DNA from 2 places in the Peribacillus sp. ACCC06369 genome. Region 2 is predicted to be linked to the other one. Evidence: a T-box and tRNA genes for the amino acid it is inferred to sense, from the RefSeq annotation. Region 2 holds a T-box; the other holds one or more tRNA genes.
What was found. A T-box is a leader RNA that pairs with one kind of tRNA and senses whether it is charged. The one in region 2 lies ahead of tyrS (tyrosine--tRNA ligase), so its partner is inferred to be a tRNA-Tyr.
Positions count from the first base shown of each region.

Region 1 (7,864 bases), 3.8 Mb from region 2:
AAGTGGAAAAAACAGATCCTGTCATCAATATGATGAACATCGCTGCCGCTGTCATGAAGGGATGGCTTTTGAACCAACGTTTGGCGCCCGTTGTTTTCGTTTCCTTTGGCAATTGAGCCATAACCTTTGCTGTAAAGTCATCCGGGGCCTTAATATGGGAAGTGCTTTGTACAAGAGCGACCGCCTTTTTCATTTCATGAAAGTAATTCCGGCATTCAGCACAGTTGTGCAAGTGCTCCCGTAAAACTTCTTTATGCTCCGGTTTGATGTCCTCATCTAAATAATCATGCATATATTCAATGATTTCCTCATGGCAGTTCATTTTTCTCACCTTCTTTTTATAAATGGCGTAGTTGTTTACGCAAGGCTTCCCGACCACGATGTATTCTCGTCTTAACCGTACCGACTGGCAAATCTAATATTTCACTGATTTCCTTTAAAGATAACTCTTCAATATACTTCAATACGATAACCGATCGGTATTTCTCGGGCAATTTCATTATTTCCACTTGAATGGTTTCCTGTAGTTCTAAAGATTCAACTTCTTCCTCGGGTTTCGCCATATCTGATGCTATTTGGGAATACATATTCAATCCCTCTGTCCCTGCCACCTCTGCATCTAGATAGTAATCCGGCTTTTTCTTGCGAAGGCGGTCAATACAAAGGTTGGTCGCAATCCGATATAACCATGTAGAAAATTTCATTTGTATATTGAAACTACGAATATTCACGAAGGCCCTTACAAAGGCCTCTTGTGCCAAATCCTCTGCTTCTTGCCTGTTTCCGAGCATCCTGAAACATATCTGGAAAACTTTGTCCTTGTAAATTTCGACAATTTCCCCAAATGCATTATGGTCTCCCTTTAATACTTGATTAATTCTCTCTTTAATGAGTGCATCCATTTTCCGGTATTACCCCCGCTCATGCGGCTATACGATTACTACGAATCGTAAGCTAAAAGGTTTCAAAAATTTAATACATTAATTTTAACAAAGTTTTACATTTAATGTTTAAGAAAAAAAAAAAAGGGCTATATAGTAAGAAATTGTAAAATTCGAGGGAGTGAATCTCTATATGACTGCTGAACAAATTTTAGACCATATTGAACAATACAGACAGAAGATGATGATTTTGGCTTCCCGTTCTTCGATGGTTGATAATGAAGTTATTGAAGTTAGCAGCAAACTGGATACTTTAATCAACCAATACCTCCATTTAACTAAAAATGGAGATCTCACACACCGACGTGCTCTTAAGTGAATATGGATATGCGATTGCAACCATCTATTTATAGATATGTTCATGTTACATACACCCTGGAAAATAAACCTACGTCTTCTAGCATATAAAAAACAGTAACCCATTACAAGCCGGTTACTGTTTCTTTTATTTTTTCAGTTATAATAACTTTTCTCCAAATAGCGAACCCATTAGAGCCACCGCAACGATTGCCGTTTTATTCCGCTCATCTAAAATGGGGTTCACTTCAACGAATTCAGCTGATGTAATCAAGTTGGCTTCAGCGAGCATTTCCATGGCCAAATGACTTTCCCGATAACTTATGCCACCAATCACCGGTGTCCCCACTCCGGGAGCATCTGCTGGGTCAACTCCATCCAAATCCAATGAAAGATGGACACCATCCGTTCTTTCCCTTAAATAATCTATGCATTCTTCCATGACCTTTGTCATTCCCATGCGATCAATCTCATGCATCGTAAATACTTTAATCCCTTTATCACGGATAAGTTCTTTTTCCCCTTCATCCAAAGACCTTGCCCCAATTATTACGATGTTTTCCGGTTTCACTTTTGGACCGGAACCATGGATATTGATCAGGTCCGGATGTCCAAGTCCAATACTGACAGCCAGGGGCATTCCATGTATATTCCCCGATGGCGAGGTTTCTTCCGTATTTAAATCCCCATGTGCGTCATACCAAATCACACCTACATTTTCATAGTGCTTTGCGACTCCCGCCAGTGTTCCTATAGCTATTGAATGGTCTCCTCCCAATACAAGCGGGAAGGAACCACCTTCTATTATTTCATCAACCCTTGCAGCTAACAGGGCGTTACCCTTTGCAACAAGCGGTAAGTTTTTCAGGTTGGTCCCAGGCTTATTTGCTTTTTCAGGCCGTCCTACAATTATATCTCCTAAATCCTCTACTTCTATATTTAACTGTTCAAGACGCTCGAAAATATCTGCGCAGCGGATGGCACTAGGTCCCATATCCACGCCCCGCCTTGCTTGACCAAGGTCCATAGGCAATCCAATGACGGAAATTTTCTGAATAGACATATAATTCCCCCTTTCACCCATTTTATATCGTATACGCCAAGTGGTTCAACTCGACATTTCCATGTATAATGATGCAACCTTTTCATACCTAATACGCTTTTTTTATAAGACCTATGAAAAAAAACCTTTCTAGACATAGGTTAACCAAAAAATGCTTTTATACAAAAAAAGTCTTAAACCATTTTGGCTTAAGACGTAAGTTTTGGTGTATGTAGTTGATGGTGGAGCCTAGCGGGATCGAACCGCTGACCTCCTGCGTGCAAGGCAGGCGCTCTCCCAGCTGAGCTAAGGCCCCTAAGGAATTTAAAATATATTAAGCGGAAGACGGGATTCGAACCCGCGACCCCAACCTTGGCAAGGTTGTATTCTACCACTGAACTACTTCCGCAAATGGCTGGGCTAGAAGGGATCGAACCTTCGCATGACGGAATCAAAATCCGTTGCCTTACCGCTTGGCTATAGCCCAATATATAATATGTAACAATTAATGTTCAACAAAATAAAAAGGTGGTAATCATATAATTCCCCATTAAAGAGAATATATAACTGATCCACAGGATTTTATTAAAATGGTGGAGGGGGGCAGATTCGAACTGCCGAACCCGAAGGAGCGGATTTACAGTCCGCCGCGTTTAGCCACTTCGCTACCCCTCCGCAATATATGGTTGTAAATGGTGCCGGCAAGAGGACTTGAACCCCCAACCTACTGATTACAAGTCAGTTGCTCTACCAGTTGAGCTACACCGGCAAGTAAAGAATAAATGGTGGAGGATGACGGGATCGAACCGCCGACCCTCTGCTTGTAAGGCAGATGCTCTCCCAGCTGAGCTAATCCTCCGGATTAATGAATTAAGAATGGTGACCCGTACGGGATTCGAACCCGTGTTACCGCCGTGAAAGGGCGGTGTCTTAACCGCTTGACCAACGGGCCGGACTACTTTGTGTACATAGATAGATTGGGAAGCTCCCAAGCGGATTCGAACCGCTGACCTCTTCCTTACCATGGAAGTGCTCTACCTACTGAGCTATGGAAGCATATGGCTCCGCAGGTAGGACTCGAACCTACGACCGTTCGGTTAACAGCCGAATGCTCTACCACTGAGCTACTGCGGAATAATATAATGTTTCCTAAAACCCATTTAAAGATTTAAATGAATTGCTTGGCGGCGTCCTACTCTCACAGGGGGAAACCCCCAACTACCATCGGCGCTGAAGAGCTTAACTGCCGTGTTCGGAATGGGAACGGGTGTGACCTCTTCGCTATCGCCACCAAACAATAAAGGAACGTTGTTCCTTCAAAACTAGATAATAAGAAGGTATTTCATTTTTTAAAAAGCGTTGGTTAAGTCCTCGATCTATTAGTATCAGTCAGCTCCACATGTCGCCACGCTTCCACCTCTGACCTATCAACCTGATCATCTTTCAGGGATCTTACTAGCTTGCGCCATGGGAAATCTCATCTTGAGGGGGGCTTCATGCTTAGATGCTTTCAGCACTTATCCCGTCCGCACGTAGCTACCCAGCTATGCCTTTGGCAAGACAACTGGTACACCAGCGGTGCGTCCATCCCGGTCCTCTCGTACTAAGGACAGCTCCTCTCAAATTTCCTGCGCCCGCGACGGATAGGGACCGAACTGTCTCACGACGTTCTGAACCCAGCTCGCGTACCGCTTTAATGGGCGAACAGCCCAACCCTTGGGACCGACTACAGCCCCAGGATGCGATGAGCCGACATCGAGGTGCCAAACCTCCCCGTCGATGTGGACTCTTGGGGGAGATAAGCCTGTTATCCCCGGGGTAGCTTTTATCCGTTGAGCGATGGCCCTTCCATGCGGAACCACCGGATCACTAAGCCCGACTTTCGTCCCTGCTCGACTTGTAGGTCTCGCAGTCAAGCTCCCTTGTGCCTTTACACTCTACGAATGATTTCCAACCATTCTGAGGGAACCTTTGGGCGCCTCCGTTACTCTTTAGGAGGCGACCGCCCCAGTCAAACTGCCCACCTGACACTGTCTCCCACCCCGATAAGGGGCGCGGGTTAGAATTTCAATACAGCCAGGGTAGTATCCCACCAACGCCTCCACCGAAGCTAGCGCTCCGGCTTCTCAGGCTCCTACCTATCCTGTACAAGCTGTACCAAAATTCAATATCAGGCTGCAGTAAAGCTCCACGGGGTCTTTCCGTCCTGTCGCGGGTAACCTGCATCTTCACAGGTACTATAATTTCACCGAGTCTCTCGTTGAGACAGTGCCCAGATCGTTACACCTTTCGTGCGGGTCGGAACTTACCCGACAAGGAATTTCGCTACCTTAGGACCGTTATAGTTACGGCCGCCGTTTACTGGGGCTTCGGTTCAAAGCTTCGCTTGCGCTAACCTCTCCCCTTAACCTTCCAGCACCGGGCAGGTGTCAGCCCCTATACTTCGCCTTGCGGCTTCGCAGAGACCTGTGTTTTTGCTAAACAGTCGCCTGGGCCTATTCACTGCGGCTTTTCCGGGCTATTCACCCTAAAAAGCACCCCTTCTCCCGAAGTTACGGGGTCATTTTGCCGAGTTCCTTAACGAGAGTTCTCTCGCACACCTTAGGATTCTCTCCTCGCCTACCTGTGTCGGTTTGCGGTACGGGCACCTTACATCTCACTAGAGGCTTTTCTTGGCAGCGTGGAATCAGGAACTTCGGTACTATATTTCCCTCGCCATCACAGCTCCGCCTTAATGGAAACGGGATTTGCCTCGTTTCCGGCCTAACTGCTTGGACGCGCATATCCAACAGCGCGCTTACCCTATCCTTCTGCGTCCCCCCATCGTTCAAACGATGTATAGGTGGTACAGGAATATCAACCTGTTGTCCATCGCCTACGCCTTTCGGCCTCGGCTTAGGTCCCGACTAACCCTGAGCGGACGAGCCTTCCTCAGGAAACCTTAGGCATTCGGTGGAAGGGATTCTCACCCTTCTTTCGCTACTCATACCGGCATTCTCACTTCTAAGCGCTCCACCAGTCCTTCCGGTCTGACTTCAACGCCCTTAGAACGCTCTCCTACCATCGACACCTAATGGTGTCAATCCACAGCTTCGGTGATACGTTTAGCCCCGGTACATTTTCGGCGCGGAGTCACTCGACCAGTGAGCTATTACGCACTCTTTAAATGGTGGCTGCTTCTGAGCCAACATCCTGGTTGTCTAAGCAACTCCACATCCTTTTCCACTTAACGTATACTTTGGGACCTTAGCTGGTGGTCTGGGCTGTTTCCCTTTCGACTACGGATCTTATCACTCGCAGTCTGACTCCCAAGAATAAGTATTTGGCATTCGGAGTTTGACTGAATTCGGTAACCCGTTGGGGGCCCCTAGTCCAATCAGTGCTCTACCTCCAATACTCTCATCTTGAGGCTAGCCCTAAAGCTATTTCGGAGAGAACCAGCTATCTCCAGGTTCGATTGGAATTTCTCCGCTACCCACACCTCATCCCCGCACTTTTCAACGTGCGTGGGTTCGGGCCTCCATTCAGTGTTACCTGAACTTCACCCTGGACATGGGTAGATCACCTGGTTTCGGGTCTACGACCTCATACTCATTCGCCCTATTCAGACTCGCTTTCGCTGCGGCTCCGTCTTATCAACTTAACCTCGCATGAAATCGTAACTCGCCGGTTCATTCTACAAAAGGCACGCCATTACCCATTAACGGGCTTTGACTACTTGTAGGCACACGGTTTCAGGATCTATTTCACTCCCCTTCCGGGGTGCTTTTCACCTTTCCCTCACGGTACTGGTTCACTATCGGTCACTAGGGAGTATTTAGCCTTGGGAGATGGTCCTCCCTGCTTCCGACGGGATTTCTCGTGTCCCGCCGTACTCAGGATCCACTCAGGAGGGAACGAAGTTTCAACTACAGGGTTTTTACCTTCTTTGACGGACCTTTCCAGGTCACTTCATTTACCCCGTTCCTTTGTAACTCCATGTTGAGTGTCCTACAACCCCAAGAGGCAAGCCTCTTGGTTTGGGCTAATTCCGTTTCGCTCGCCGCTACTCAGGAAATCGCATTTGCTTTCTCTTCCTCCGGGTACTTAGATGTTTCAGTTCCCCGGGTCTGCCTTCAGTACCCTATGTATTCAGGTAAAGATACTGTTCCATTACGAACAGTGGGTTTCCCCATTCGGAAATCTCCGGATCAAAGCTTACTTACAGCTCCCCGAAGCATATCGGTGTTAGTCCCGTCCTTCATCGGCTCCTAGTGCCAAGGCATCCACCGTGCGCCCTTTCTAACTTAACCGTTAAAAAGATCTTACAGATGCTTTGAAAAAAATTAATTGCCTTCTATCTATTATCTAGTTTTCAAGGAACAAAGCAGAAAGAATCCATCACATCGTGATGTTTTTCTTCCCTATCTGAATGAATTACTCATTCAAAACTGAACAAAACAAAAGCGCTCTCGTAATTATCCTTAGAAAGGAGGTGATCCAGCCGCACCTTCCGATACGGCTACCTTGTTACGACTTCACCCCAATCATCTGTCCCACCTTAGGCGGCTGGCTCCATAAAGGTTACCTCACCGACTTCGGGTGTTACAAACTCTCGTGGTGTGACGGGCGGTGTGTACAAGGCCCGGGAACGTATTCACCGCGGCATGCTGATCCGCGATTACTAGCGATTCCGGCTTCATGTAGGCGAGTTGCAGCCTACAATCCGAACTGAGAATGGCTTTATGGGATTCGCTTACCTTCGCAGGTTTGCAGCCCTTTGTACCATCCATTGTAGCACGTGTGTAGCCCAGGTCATAAGGGGCATGATGATTTGACGTCATCCCCACCTTCCTCCGGTTTGTCACCGGCAGTCACCTTAGAGTGCCCAACTGAATGCTGGCAACTAAGATCAAGGGTTGCGCTCGTTGCGGGACTTAACCCAACATCTCACGACACGAGCTGACGACAACCATGCACCACCTGTCACTCTGTCCCCCGAAGGGGAAAGCCCTATCTCTAGGGTTGTCAGAGGATGTCAAGACCTGGTAAGGTTCTTCGCGTTGCTTCGAATTAAACCACATGCTCCACCGCTTGTGCGGGCCCCCGTCAATTCCTTTGAGTTTCAGCCTTGCGGCCGTACTCCCCAGGCGGAGTGCTTAATGCGTTAGCTGCAGCACTAAAGGGCGGAAACCCTCTAACACTTAGCACTCATCGTTTACGGCGTGGACTACCAGGGTATCTAATCCTGTTTGCTCCCCACGCTTTCGCGCCTCAGTGTCAGTTACAGACCAGAAAGTCGCCTTCGCCACTGGTGTTCCTCCAAATCTCTACGCATTTCACCGCTACACTTGGAATTCCACTTTCCTCTTCTGTACTCAAGTTCCCCAGTTTCCAATGACCCTCCACGGTTGAGCCGTGGGCTTTCACATCAGACTTAAAGAACCACCTGCGCGCGCTTTACGCCCAATAATTCCGGACAACGCTTGCCACCTACGTATTACCGCGGCTGCTGGCACGTAGTTAGCCGTGGCTTTCTGGTTAGGTACCGTCAAGGTACCAGCAGTTACTCTGGTACTTGTTCTTCCCTAACAACAGAACTTTA
Region 1 is NZ_JAUCEN010000002.1:170,426-178,289, reverse strand. Features, by position in the region: gene QUF78_RS01775 (anti-sigma factor family protein) at 1-322, opposite strand, end outside; gene sigW (RNA polymerase sigma factor SigW) at 339-902, opposite strand; gene QUF78_RS01765 (aspartyl-phosphate phosphatase Spo0E family protein) at 1,075-1,260, shown strand; gene rocF (arginase) at 1,399-2,301, opposite strand; tRNA gene QUF78_RS01755 (tRNA-Ala) at 2,521-2,596, opposite strand; tRNA gene QUF78_RS01750 (tRNA-Gly) at 2,618-2,689, opposite strand; tRNA gene QUF78_RS01745 (tRNA-Gln) at 2,693-2,767, opposite strand; tRNA gene QUF78_RS01740 (tRNA-Tyr) at 2,872-2,955, opposite strand; tRNA gene QUF78_RS01735 (tRNA-Thr) at 2,974-3,049, opposite strand; tRNA gene QUF78_RS01730 (tRNA-Val) at 3,064-3,139, opposite strand; tRNA gene QUF78_RS01725 (tRNA-Glu) at 3,158-3,232, opposite strand; tRNA gene QUF78_RS01720 (tRNA-Thr) at 3,264-3,336, opposite strand; tRNA gene QUF78_RS01715 (tRNA-Asn) at 3,340-3,414, opposite strand; rRNA gene rrf (5S ribosomal RNA) at 3,460-3,575, opposite strand; rRNA gene QUF78_RS01705 (23S ribosomal RNA) at 3,640-6,572, opposite strand; rRNA gene QUF78_RS01700 (16S ribosomal RNA) at 6,748-7,864, opposite strand, start outside.
Region 1: it has a tRNA-Tyr gene. The T-box ahead of tyrS (tyrosine--tRNA ligase) is inferred to sense a tRNA for this amino acid. The anticodon was not compared.

Region 2 (7,864 bases):
TCTTTTTGATCATTTCCTCGACTTCATTCAGCTTGACTGTAATTTTGCGCTGTACCTCTTTTGATCGGCTGAAACGGTACTTATCGACGAATTCCTCGGCATCGAATAAAAGCACTTCGACTTCCGGCATATGGTCCGTAATGATAGCGTCCCATTCAATGCGCCAGTTTTCGAACATTTCTTCTGTTTCACCTGTCATGTTCAATTGTTTGACTTTAGAAAGCTCCTCCAGCACGGGGCGGTGCATGATGCTTATTTTCCAGGATTCCAGTTTATCGATTTCTTTAAAATATCTCTTTTTGAAAAAATAACCCCAAATGATGAAAATCAAAATTAATACAATTACCCCAAGTATGTACTCCATGGTAAGCCCCCTGTTCTAGTCCTTACAGTCTTGCTCGTTTATATATCAATTATAAAAATGTTAAATTTAATGCTTTTATGATACCATGTTAGCAATAATTTTTGACGACAAAAATGATTTTTTTGTAGAAAATTGCTACAAATACCTGTTTTTTGGGAGGGAAGGACCATGAAAGTTGACGGTCATGTGCATACTCCGTTTTGCCCTCACGGCTCTACGGATAGATTCGATGAATATATTACGCGGGGAATCGAGCTAGGATTAAAGGAAATCACATTTACGGAACATGCTCCCTTGCCACGAGATTTTCAAGATCCTACGCCTGAAAAAGACAGCGGTATGGACGCTGTCCTGCTCCTGGATTACTTTCAGGAGCTCCGCGTACTGAAAGAACGCTATAAAGACAAAATCCTGATCAAAAGTGGTCTAGAGGTTGACTTTATAGAGGGTTATGAAAAAGAAACAAAAGAATTCCTCGACGAAATCGGAGAATTCCTTGATGATAGTATACTTTCCGTCCACTTCATCAAGCATCAAAGCAGTTGGCATTGCCTCGATTTCAGCGAAAATGGGTTTGGTGAGATCGTAAATGAACTAGGTTCAGTCGAATCGGTGTATGCCAAATATTTCGATACACTGGAAAAATCGATAAAAGCTGATTTAGGCATTTATAAACCTAAACGGATCGGGCATATTACGCTTGTCCATAAATTCCAGCATCGATATCCACCAGCATTAAGTTTTGACGACCGCGTTTACAAGGTGCTGGACATGATCAAGGAACAAAAGTATGAACTTGATTATAATGGCGCCGGGCTTGTAAAGCCGCTTTGCGGTGAGCCCTATCCTCCAGAACGGTTTGCTAAGCGTGCATTCGATCTCGGCATTCCGCTCATTTACGGTTCCGATGCCCATCAGGCTAAAGATTTGGGTCAGGGCTATCAGGCACTGATTGCAGCTTTCAATGGATAGCTCATGTATACACAGGCCGGCCCGCTAACAGTGGCTGCAGGTCTTCTGCAATGAAAAGGGTATCTTGCAGGAAACGCCCGACTTCATTGGCATAAATATTCGTGTAATAGGCTTCCTGCGGGAACACATGCAGCACATCCATCGCATAATGGGTATGCAGGACAGGAGCTGTCAGCAGGCCCTTCAACTGCAGCATATACATGGGAATGGAGACCTGCTGGAAACTCCTGCTCTTAATCCCTTGTTCCAAAACATATTGAAAATAAGATTTTTCCTTTGTAAAATAAGTCGAATGAATTTCCCGGTTTAAATTGGAATCGAGTGAAGATTCCCCATATATGAACCGTGCAGCCAGGAAGTTTTCCCTCTGGAAAGTGAGAATATCCTTTACTAGATTCATCAAGCAATGCTGCGGGCCTTTAAGCTCCAGCAGTGTCATGTTCGTCTCAAGGACCAGGATATACTCTTCTAAATATGAAGTGAAACAGAATTCAAGCAATCCCTGCTTATTCTTGAAATAGTAGGCAATATTGGCAGCGTTCACTTTCGCTTTATTCGCTATATCCCGTATGGATGTCGCATGATAGCCCTTTAAATGAAATAAATGCAGTGCTGCTTCCACAATGGCTTGTTTCGTTGGCGTCTGGCGATTCATTTAGGCAATCCCTCGCTTTCTTTGAGACAAGTCTTGTGGACTATTTCTGCAAGGAAGAGCCTGAATCCTTTAGTAAGTTCTCGACAATTTCCCAACTATGAAGCAACATGATTAGAAAGTGCTGTAAAAAAATGCGGAAGACAGGTGAACGCTTTTGTTTAATGTCGAAATGTATCAAGGAAAAAAAGAAAAAAATTATGAACTGGTCCAAAAACAACTTTTAGCCTTAATCGAGGATGAAACCAACCGGATAGCCAATTTAAGCAATGCGGCAGCTTTACTTAATCAGTTTCTCGATGAGATTAATTGGGTTGGCTTTTATTTATACGAAGAAGGCCAATTAATACTGGGACCCTTCCAGGGACTTCCAGCCTGTGTCCGCATCCCAATGGGTAAGGGTGTATGCGGGACTTCAGCGGCAACTGAAAAAACCTTGCGCATCGAGGATGTCCACCAATTCCCTGGACATATCGCCTGCGATGCGGCATCAAGATCTGAAATTGTCATACCGCTCATGAAGGATGGCAAATTGTTCGGAGTACTCGATATCGACAGCCCGGTCACGGACCGATTTGACGAAATCGATCAGCAAGGACTGGAGAAGTTCGCTGAAATCCTTTCCAGACATTTATAAAGTTCAAGGGAGCGGCAATCCTCGCCTACTCCCTTTTGAACATTACAGGACCCCATGTACATGTCCCCTCTGTTTCATGGCAATATAAATATATTGTATTTTCCCATCTACTATTCTCTTTCACCTTTTCCGTTAATTAATCGTAACTGTCCTTGACTCAATGAGCAGAATATTATACAATACTCCTTGTGTAAAATATTGCAGCCTATGTGACAGCCTTTATGTTCTCATTTTGTTCCTCAATACAGAGGTGTATCTCGTAACTCTCTGCTGCTAGGGCGAAGGTACATGAAAACAAAATGGTCATGATCGTACATTCACACGGTTTTTATTTTACCAAAATAAAAACATTTAAAGGAGGAGTCATCCTATGGCTCGTTATACTGGCCCAAGCTGGAAACTATCCCGTCGTTTAGGAATTTCCCTAACAGGTACTGGTAAAGAATTAGAAAAACGCCCTTATGCTCCAGGACAACATGGTCCTAACCAACGTAGAAAAATTTCTGAATACGGAATGCAACTACAAGAGAAACAAAAACTTCGTCACATGTACGGAATCACTGAACGTCAATTCCGTTCAATGTTCGACCGTGCTGGCAAACTTAAAGGTGTACATGGTGAAAACTTCATGGTTCTTCTTGAATCACGTCTTGACAACCTAGTTTACCGTCTTGGTTTAGCTCGTACACGTCGTCAAGCACGTCAACTTGTTAACCACGGTCACATCACTGTAGACGGAAGCCGCGTAGACATTCCATCTTACAAAGTGTCTCTTGGACAAACTATCTCAGTTCGTGAAAAATCACGCAACTTCTCAATCATTAAAGAATCAGTTGAAGCAACTAACTTCGTTCCTGATTTCCTTACTTTCGATGCTGAGAAATTAGAAGGTACTTTCACTCGTTTACCAGAACGTTCTGAATTGCCTGCTGAAATTAACGAAGCTCTTATCGTTGAGTTCTACTCTCGTTAATAACTTCGAAAACCCCATCCTTGGATGGGGTTTTTTTTCGCATGTAAACACTTTAGCGCATGACAAAGCCCGGCTGGGATTCAGCCGGGCTTTGAACAATCATTTCACTAATGTGTATTTCTTCTTGCCGCGACGAACGAGGATGAACTCCCCTTCAATCTTGGCAGCTTCGGTCACTACATATTGCAGGTCAGTCACTTTCTCCCCATTTATGGAGATTGCCCCATTTTGAATATCTTCACGGGCTTGACGCTTTGATGGCGAAATTTTCGCTTCAACGATTAAATCGACCAAACCGATGTCTTCCTTGCTTTCACGATCGAAGGAAGGGACATCTTTAAAGCCCAATTTGATTTCCGCTGCACTTAAATTCTTCACCTCACCGCTGAATAGGGCGGCAGAGATTTTGATTGCTTGGTCAAGAGCTTCCTGACCATGAATCAAACGGGTCATTTCTTCCCCTAAAGCTTTTTGCGCTTTACGCAAATGCGGTTCGGACTGTACGGATTGCTCTAACTCCTCAATCGCCTCACGTGATAGGAATGTGAAGAATTTCAAGTATTTTACGACATCAGCATCCGCTGTGTTAATCCAGAATTGGTAAAATTCGTAAGGAGTCGTTTTTTCCGGATCAAGCCAGATAGCCCCGCCTTCCGTTTTACCGAATTTCGTTCCATCCGCTTTCGTTACGAGCGGGATCGTCATGCCGAATGCTTTGGCATTCTCATCATTGGATTTCCTGATCATTTCAAGGCCGGTCGTAATGTTGCCCCATTGATCACTGCCGCCTATTTGCAATTTACAGTTGTAATTGCTGTATAAATGACTGAAATCAATTCCTTGTAAGATCGTGTACGCAAATTCAGTAAAGGAAATTCCCGTATCCAAGCGGGAAGCAACCGTATCTTTTGCCAGCATGTAGTTAATGCCGATGTATTTCCCGTAATCTCGCAAGAACGTAACCATATCGATTTTACCTATCCAGTCATAGTTATTGACCATGACCGCACCATTTTCACCATCGAATTCAAAGATGTGGGATAGCTGCCCTTTTAGGCAGTCGGCATTATAGAGCACTTTTTCCAGCGTTTGCAGCTGGCGTTCCTCTTTTTTACCGCTAGGATCACCGATGAGTCCTGTCGCACCGCCTACCAGCACAAGGGGACGATGACCGTGCTGCTGGAAACGGCGCAATGTCAAGAATGGCAATAGATGACCGATGTGCATGCTATCCGCAGTTGGATCGACACCACAGTATAAAGAAATTTTCTCTTTTTCCAAAAGGTTCTTAAAACCTTCTTCATCCGTTTGTTGATAAATAATTCCTCTCCACTCGAGGTCTTTAAGCAATTCCATTAAATATTCCTCCTCCATCTTAGAAAAAACCCGCAAAAAGCACACAAAAACGCCCCTTCATAAATATGAAGGGACGAATAAATTCGCGGTACCACCCAACTTGAGGACATAATATGCCCTCCGCTCAAGACGAATAACGGTCGTCAGCCGTTTCCTGCTACTAATCATTTCACAGCAAATGCTCCAGGAAGTAATTCATCATACCATTTGTACCGATTTCCACTAACCACCGGCTCTCTGAAACAGGGATAGTCTGACTACTGGGTCCTATCATCGCGATCATTTAATCATTTTATTGTTGTTAATAAACTTTTATCATACATAAGAATCCTTGTCAACATCACCCTTACAGATTATAGAAAAATAAGAAAGATGCCCTTTCCCCTACCTGTTGTATGCTATAATATATGTGATTTCAGGGGGTATGATACGATGAATAATAATCAAAAAGATAGATTTCAAACAGTCTGGAAGCAGCTGACTCGTTTTTTCCAAAGTGAAAAAACACATAAGAACGCGCGGGTTACATACCAAGTCATTTGGAATTTAACACTGATCCTCATTATTGTCGGGATCCTAGGATTCTCATTCGCCGGCGGCGTCGGAGCCGGCTATTTCGCTGCCCTCGTCAATGATGAGCCAGTACGCTCAAAAGAAGATTTAAAAAAAGACATTTACAATTATGAAGAGACCTCTGAAGTATACTTTGCAGATGAAGTATACTTGGGCAAGCTTAAGAGTGACCTTGAGCGTGAGGAAGTGTCCATCGATAAAGTTTCCGAGCATCTTAAAAATGCAGTCATCGCTACAGAAGATGAGTATTTTTATGAGCATGACGGGGTTGTCCCGAAAGCCATCCTGCGTGCGATTTACCAGGAATTTTCGAATGCATCCGTCCAATCGGGGGGAAGTACATTAACACAGCAGCTCATTAAAAACCAGGTCCTGACCAACGAAGTTTCGTTTGACCGGAAAGCCAAAGAAATTCTTCTTGCGCTCCGGGTCGAAAAGTTCTTTGAAAAAGAAGAGATTTTGGAAACGTACTTAAACGTCTCCACTTTGGGACGAAACTCTTCAGGCCGTAACATCGCCGGGGTCGAGTCCGCCGCTGAAGGTATTTTTGGCGTGGAGGCCAAAGATCTGACACTGCCCCAATCAGCCTTTATCGCGGGATTGCCGCAAAGCCCTTTCGGATATACACCATATACCCAGAAAGGAAAATTGAAGGAAAATCAAGAGCCCGGCATCAACCGGATGAAAACCGTTTTAAAGCGGATGTATAGTAACGGGTACATAACAAAAGCAGAATATGATAAAGCAAACGCATACGACATTACAAAAGACTTTATCGGCAAAACGGAGATGCCATCCGAGAAATATCCATGGCTCACCTATGAAATCGAAAAACGCTCCATCGAAATCCTATCTGTCAGTCTGGCAAAAGAAGATGGATATGAAGAGAAAGATTTAAAGAATGATGATTTAAAAGCTCAATATCTAGCACTTGCCGACCGTAAGCTGCGCCAAAATGGCTATAAGGTTTATACGACCGTCAACAAAAAGATTTATGACAAGATGCAGGAAGTAACGAAAAACTATCCGAATTTCGGGTACGATAAACTGGCGCAAGTCCCCGACCCGGATACGAAGGAAATGAAGACCGTGAGCCAGCCCGTAGAGGCCGGAGCGATTCTTATCGAGAATAAAACAGGGAAAATCATCAGTTTCGTAGGCGGGCGTGATTTCAAGCGGGAACAGACGAACCACGCCACCGCATCATTGCGCTCGAACGGATCAACGATGAAGCCGCTGGTGATATATGGTCCAGGCATCGAGCTAGGCAAGATCTCGCCTGGCAGCGTATCGGCCAACGTGCCGATCTCCATTCCAACAGGCGGCAAACCGTGGAGTCCAGGAAACTATGGCGGCGGCAGCTATACGGGAGTATCGACTGCCCGCGAGGCCCTGAAGAATTCCTATAACATCCCGGCAGCGCTCTTTTACAAGAAAATCATCAACCTGAGCCCGGCTTCGTATTTGGAAAAAATGGGCTTCTCCACCGTGACGAAAGGGGATTACTCCAATCTTGCCATGTCATTAGGTGCGATGGAAAAAGGTGTAACCGTTGAAGAAAACGTCAATGCATATGGCACTTTTGCCAATTCAGGAGAATTCATCGATGCTTATATGATCGATAAAATCGTTTCGAAAGATGGCAAAGTCATCTATCAGCATAAAGTGAAACCAGTGGATGTTTTCTCTCCGCAAGCCGCTTACCTGACGCTTGATATGATGCGTGATGTCATAAACAGCGGGACGGCGGCCTCAGTCAGGAACCGCCTTGCCTTCTCAAGCGATTGGGCAGGTAAAACCGGTACTTCACAAAACTATTGGGATGCCTGGTTTGTAGCCAGCAACCCGAATGTATCGTTCGGGACATGGCTCGGTTATGACAAGCCGAAATCCTTGCAAGGGACCTATAATGGTCTTGAATATAATAAACGTAATATGTATTATTGGGCAGATCTGATCAATGCCGCATATAAAGTCGACCCTAAACTCATCGACCCCGATAAGCGATTTGAAATGCCGGGCGGAATTGTCAGCCGTTCCTTCTGTGGCGTTTCAGGACTGCTGCCTTCAAGCTCATGCCAAAAGGCCGGGCTTGTCAAATCGGATTTATTCATCGCGAAATATGCTCCATCCAGGGCGGATGATAGTTTCATAGATGGACAATATGTATCAGTCGGCAGCAAACGCTACGCAGCCCTTCCGCAAACGCCTGGCGAATTCACAAGCGGCGGGTTCATGTTGAATCCAGATTCATTTGCAGATATCGGATTGAGATATGTCGTTGACCCGGGATCCGTGATTCCCGGAGCCGAAAAATCAGGAAATGTCGTCGGGGCG
Region 2 is NZ_JAUCEN010000002.1:3,961,646-3,969,509, forward strand. Features, by position in the region: gene ezrA (septation ring formation regulator EzrA) at 1-364, opposite strand, end outside; gene hisJ (histidinol-phosphatase HisJ) at 533-1,336, shown strand; gene refZ (forespore capture DNA-binding protein RefZ) at 1,338-1,991, opposite strand; gene QUF78_RS20110 (GAF domain-containing protein) at 2,146-2,625, shown strand; gene rpsD (30S ribosomal protein S4) at 2,996-3,598, shown strand; gene tyrS (tyrosine--tRNA ligase) at 3,698-4,954, opposite strand; T-box leader at 5,021-5,237, opposite strand; gene QUF78_RS20125 (transglycosylase domain-containing protein) at 5,387-7,864, shown strand, end outside.